2 regions of the Paenibacillus sp. RC21 genome follow, and region 2 is predicted to be linked to the other one. Evidence: predicted binding sites of a transcription regulator. Region 2 holds the regulator's gene; the other holds the start of a gene.
The links. Region 2 encodes Rex, which represses fermentation and respiration genes when NADH is low (regulators of the CRP and FNR family bind a similar motif). Its sites were predicted from a motif close to TTGTGAAATATTTCACAA; they were not measured.

Region 1 (3,169 bases), 170 kb from region 2:
GTATTGACGTACAAACGGACCGGGTGCGAGGGCTGGATCATGGGTCCTGGACACTTTTGCATCGTATGTATCCTGAGGCGGATATTCCGGTAGTCCAGATTTCCGTGAATCCGTTTCTATCGCCTAAAGCACAATATGCTATCGGTGAAGTGCTGCGGGGGTTGGGTGAGCAGAATATTTTGGTCATTGGCAGTGGTGTAACTGTTCATAATCTGCGCATCGTCAAATGGGGAGAAACGAAAACAGAGCCTTGGGCACTTGATTTTGATGACTGGATTATTGAAAATGTACAGAGTGGAGATGTGGAGGCTTTGGATCGCTATGAAAGCGAAGCCCCATATGCTCGTCAAGCGGTACCGAGAGCTGAACATTTTGTACCGTTGCTTATTGCCATGGGGAGTGGAGATCCGGCGAATAAGGCCAAGGTCATCCACAGGAGCTATGAGATGGGGAATTTAAGTTATCTGTGCTTCCAGTTCTAAAAATGTGGAGAAGGGTGTTAGTGGGATGTTAGGCGCTTCGCGATCCATTTGATCTTACGATCGCTGTTGCAGCGGGATTCTTTTGGGTTTTATAAAACATTTAGAGGTGAGAATCCCGCTGCAAAGGCGAACGCTTCGCTTCTTCAGATTCAAATGGATTGCTCCGCTGCTGCCCGCCATTTAGGTGGAGTGGGAGTGTAAAATTAAGAGAGTGTTCTGTAAGCCATACAGTTTACAGAACACTCTCTTTTACATAAAATAAAACAATAATTTAGATCCGGCAAATCTCACGCGGGCACAGCTCACAATGACATACACCTTGCAGCATTTCCAAATCCTTTACGACGATCATGCCATTATCATATTCGACTGCATTTTTTTTACGCAAATCACTCAGCATCCGGTTTACACTTTCGCGGGTGGCACCGATCATATTGGAGAGGTCGGTATGAGTGATTTTTTTATGAATAAGGATATGTTCCCCATGAGGCTCACCATAGGTGTTACACAGGCGGATTAGCGTGGAGCATAGAGCACCGGGCTTGCCGTACATCATCAGATCACGAAATTTGGTCTGAGTAATACGGTGGTGGGACCCCATCCATTTCATAAAGTCAATGGCAAAATCACAGTGCTGGCAAATAAGCAGCTCCAAATCCGTATGATCGACAACACCGATATCACTGTCCTCCAGAACTTCGGCAGAAAAGGAGTGCTTGGTACCGAAAAATGGATCAGCTTGACCAATCAGATCGCCGCTTTGGTACATATATAGTATAAGTTCCTTACCCTCATCCGTTGTTTTCGTTACTTTCACGCGTCCGCGCTTGATATAAAACAGCTTATCCGCTGTATCTCCTTCCCAGAACAGATGTGAGCTTTCTGGCATGACCCGATCTTTCATCATCACTTGCAGCCGGTTGAAGCTGGTCTCCGAGAAGCAACAGGTGTTGCCGCGGGCTTCCATTACGTTTGCAGGGTTTCTCATCGTCCATTTCCCCTTTGTTTCCTTTGTTTTTTTATCTGCAACTTGATCAATTCAAATTCATTATATACCTGTGCTATGCGTTTTTGGGGCAAGAAGAGGGGGTAAAAGTGGCAGAATTCCAAACTTTGTGATTTAATTCACTTCATAAAATAAAATTTTAAATAGATTGTGAAAAAAATCACAATATATCTTGAAAAGCTGTGTTACGATCAGTGCGTGAACAAGAGATAGTACACGAGATAACAGGAGGATGAGGGAAATGGCTGTTAAAAACGAGGTTATCCAAAAAGAGCAAAGCGCTGAGCAGTATATTCAAACACTGATTGACCGGGGGAACCGGGCACAGAAGGCTTTTATGAGTATGAATCAGGAGCAGATTGACGAAATCGTACAAGCTATGGCAATCGCAGGGATGGATAAGCACATGCATCTGGCGAAGCTGGCTGTTGAAGAAACAGGACGCGGTGTGTATGAGGACAAAATCATTAAAAACATGTTTGCAACAGAATATGTCTATCATAGCATCAAAAATGAAAAAACCGTTGGTGTCATTGAAGATAATGACTTTGACAGTTTTCAAAAAATAGCAGAGCCCGTCGGCATCATTATGGGGATCACTCCAGTGACTAATCCGACTTCAACTACAATGTTCAAAGCGTTGATTGCTATTAAAACACGTAACCCGATCATCTTTGGTTTCCATCCATCCGCTCAATCGTGTAGTGCGGAAGCAGCTCGCGTTTTGCTTGAAGCAGCCGTCAAACATGGTGCTCCGGCAGATTGTATTCAATGGATTGAAGCTCCATCGATGGATAAGACAAATTCACTCATGAATCACCCGGATGTGGCGCTGATTCTGGCAACTGGTGGATCAGGCATGGTTAAGGCGGCATATAGCTGCGGTAAACCTGCTCTGGGTGTAGGCCCAGGTAACGTGCCTTGCTTTATTGAAAAAACAGCAGACATCAAGCAGGCTGTGAACGATCTCATCCTCTCCAAATCTTTTGACAACGGTATGATTTGTGCTTCCGAGCAAGCGGTTATTATCGAAGAGCCAATCTTCGAACAAGTGAAAAAATTGATGATCGCTAACGGCTGCTATTTTGTAAATAAAGAAGAAGCAGCTAAGCTCACTCAAGGAGCTATGAATGTCGAGAAATGTGCAGTGAACCCAGCTATTGTCGGGCAGTCTGCTGTAAAAATTGCTGAAATGAGTGGTATCACAGTACCAGCAGGAACTAAAATTTTGGTCGCTGAGATTGAAGGGGTAGGAACAAAATTCCCATTGTCTGCGGAAAAATTGAGTCCTGTATTGGCTTGCTATAAAGTGAAAAATGCGGAACAAGGTATTCAACGCGCTGCTGAAGTCGTGGAATTCGGGGGCATGGGCCACTCGTCCGCTATTCATTCGAACGATGAGGACGTTATCGCTCGGTTCGCAAACCGTTTGCAAACAGGCCGTATCATTGTAAATTCGCCTTCCACACATGGTGCGATCGGTGACCTCTACAACACCAACCTTCCATCGCTGACACTGGGTTGTGGTTCGTACGGACGTAACTCGACTTCGTCGAACGTATCGGCAGTCAACTTGATTAATGTGAAAAGGGTGGCGAAACGAACGGTGAATATGCAATGGTTCAAAGTACCTTCCAAAATTTATTTCGAAAAAAATTCGACTCAGTATCTTGCTAAAATG
Region 2 (3,169 bases):
CGTATATTGGCTCGAAGCGAGCGGGCAATTCCGCAGCAAGTCGCTACAATTTTATGCGGTGCCCGTCGATGTGAGCCGCCAGCTGAAAGAAATGTTTTTTGACAAAAAAAGGAGCATTATTCTGACGTCTGCTACCTTGTCGGTGGATAAGTCGTTTCAGTACATGACCGATCAGCTCGGCTTGCAGGAGGCCGCAGATCAAGGGCGGCTGATGACTACGCAGCTCCCTTCACCCTTTAACTACAGGGATCAGGTGTTGCTAGTCATTCCAAGGGATTTTCCGAGCGTGAAGGGCAGTGTAGGAGATGAGCATTTTGTAGATATGCTCGTCAGCTCGCTAGGTTCGACTGCCCAAGCGACGCGGGGGAGAATGCTCGTTCTCTTTACCTCCTATCGCATGCTCCGGCAGGTGTATGAGCCGCTTAAGGAGGCGTTAGCATCCAGCGACATCACCGTGCTGGGGCAGGGCGTGGACAGTGGGAGCCGCAGCAAGCTGACCCGACGTTTTCAGGAAGCCAAAGCTTCTGTGTTGCTGGGAACCAGCAGCTTTTGGGAAGGCGTCGATATTCCGGGCAAGGCGCTGACGTGTCTGGCTATCGTCCGCTTGCCGTTCCAACCGCCCAATCACCCGCTGCTGGAGGCTAAAAGTGAGCTGCTCCAGCAGCAGAAGAAAAATCCTTTTATGAAGCTGTCTGTTCCACAGGCTGTCATTCGCTTCAAACAGGGATTTGGACGTCTAGTACGTACCGCGAGCGACCACGGGGTTGTTATCGTTTACGATACGCGTGTGATTGAATCCTATTACGGGAAGCACTTTTTGTACTCGTTACCGGGACCAAAAATGGAGCATATGCCGACGGAGCAAATGGTGCCCCGTATCGCCGAGTGGCTCCAATCCGCCCCGGAGACAGAGGCATAACGGACGGACATCTTAACATGTCCGTTACAATTAGGGGGAGCATGTATGAAATCAGATAAAATTTCAGAGGCTGTCGTACGGAGGTTACCCGTATATTTACGTTATCTGAATGCACTGCACAAACGGGAGGTGGCTACGGTCTCTTCCCAGGAGTTAGGACAAAGACTGGATTTGAATCCGGCTCAAATTCGTAAGGATCTCGCGTATTTTGGAGATTTTGGCCGTAAGGGTATCGGCTATGATGTTACTTATCTTATCGAGAAAATACGCCATATCCTGAAAATCGACCAGCAAATTAACGTGGTATTGGTCGGAGCAGGTAATCTGGGGCAAGCCCTTTCGAATTATAATGCTTATTTAAAAGACAATATGAAAATTGTAGCAGTATTTGATGCTGTGCCAGATAAGGTCGGAACCAGGATCAATACGCTGGTCGTACAGCCAATGGATGAACTGGAAGCGACCGTGAAGGAACAAAACATTCGGATCGGGATTATTACCGTACCGGATTTTGAAGCGCAGAACGTGGCTGACAGGCTCATAAATAGCGGGATTGGAGCGATTTTGAACTTTGCGCCGACCACTCTCAAGGCACCAGCAAATATTCGAATACATGCCACAGATTTTACAACAGATTTGTTAAGCCTCGCTTATTATTTGGAAGACGGAAAGGAAGATATGCAACATGACGGTGAATAAATGGATGATTAAAAACGGCTCTTTTGCCGTGAACAGATCGGAAGCGGGGGTAATCCACGGCTATATGATCGTGGAGGACAGCCGCATTGCCTATATTGGCGAGACTTTGCCAGCGGGTGAGGAAGAGACGGAAGCGATTGATGGTAACGGGCTGCTGTTTTTACCTGGCCTGATTAATACACATGGTCATGCGGCGATGTCCCTGCTGCGCGGGTATGGGGACGATCTGGCTCTTCAAGTATGGCTTCAGGAAAAAATGTGGCCGATGGAAGCCAAGTTTACGTCTACGGATGTGTACTGGGGTACGTCCTTGTCCGTGCTGGAAATGCTGAAAGGCGGTACAACCACCTTTTTGGACATGTATGATCATATGGACGAGGTGGCTCGTGTAGCTGAAGAGTCCGGCATCCGTGCCAGTCTGATGCGTGGAGCGATTGGATTATGTTCGGAGGAAGAGCAGCGGATCAAGCTGGCTGAGGCTGTGAATTTTGCGCGTAATTGGCATGGAAAAGCAGACGGTCGCATTACGACTATGATGTCTCCACATGCGCCGTATACGTGTCCGCCTGCGTTTATCGAAAAATTCGTGCAGGCTGCGCATGATCTGGACTTACCGTTGCATACGCATATGTCCGAAACCATTGCCGAAGTAGAGCAAAACGTACGCGACTACGGCTTGCGCCCGGTTGCGCATTTGGATAAGCTCGGCTTTTTCTCCCGTCCATCGCTTGTTGCCCATGCTGTTCATTTGAATGACGAAGAAATAGCTTTGCTGGCTGAACGTGGTGTAGCGGTTTCGCATAATCCGGGTAGCAACTTGAAGCTGGCGAGCGGTGTGGCAAGAGTGCCTGATCTGCTCCGTGCAGGCGTTACCGTCTCTCTCGGAACAGACGGTCCCGCCAGTAACAATAACCTGGATATGTTTGAGGAAATGCGTCTGGCTGCACTCATTCACAAGGGAGTATCTGGGGACCCAACCGCAGTTCCTGCGGGTGAGGCGTTGCGTCTGGCAACGGAGTACGGAGCGAAGTCGATTGGCTTGAATGAGGTAGGGGCGCTGGCAGCAGGCAACAAGGCTGACTTTATCGCGCTCGATCTCAATCAGGCTCATTTCTTGCCGCATACGGATCTCATTTCTCATGCCGTATACTCTGCAAGCGCCAAAGACGTGGCCCATGTATGGGTTGACGGTCGTCAGGTTGTGAAAAACGGTGAGTGCCTGACTATGGATGAGGAACGTATCAAGCATGAGGCACAAGCCGCCTTTGAAGGGCTGCTGTCGCGCTAATTCAGGTGTCACATCCCCTTAGAGAGGAAGCACAGGTTTGAAAAATAAGAAAAAATGGATAGTGGTCGCCATTCTGGCCGTCATACTGGTCCTGGTCAGCATTTTCTGGTATTATTCCTATGTTACTCAAGATCAGGTGACTGAGAGAAATGCCGCTATCGTAAAGGCCAAGCAATCGGGTGGTCTGGTTACCACGACTCAGACGTGGAAGTCGGTGTGGGATCAGGTATACTGGGTGGTACAAGGGAAAAATGCTCAGAATG

Region 1: a site for Rex is predicted at 1,637-1,654, ahead of adhE (bifunctional acetaldehyde-CoA/alcohol dehydrogenase). Genes of this name have one in related genera too.

Annotation. Positions count from the first base shown of each region.
Region 1 covers NZ_JBIYCS010000002.1:374,662-377,830, reverse strand. Annotated here, with positions in the region: gene ABIA61_RS06970 (DODA-type extradiol aromatic ring-opening family dioxygenase) at 1-482, shown strand, start outside; gene ABIA61_RS06965 (Crp/Fnr family transcriptional regulator) at 754-1,470, opposite strand; gene adhE (bifunctional acetaldehyde-CoA/alcohol dehydrogenase) at 1,730-3,169, shown strand, end outside.
Region 2 covers NZ_JBIYCS010000002.1:209,118-212,286, reverse strand. Annotated here, with positions in the region: gene dinG (ATP-dependent DNA helicase DinG) at 1-919, shown strand, start outside; gene ABIA61_RS06075 (redox-sensing transcriptional repressor Rex) at 965-1,618, shown strand; gene ABIA61_RS06070 (amidohydrolase) at 1,605-2,906, shown strand; gene ABIA61_RS06065 (cell wall elongation regulator TseB-like domain-containing protein) at 2,944-3,169, shown strand, end outside.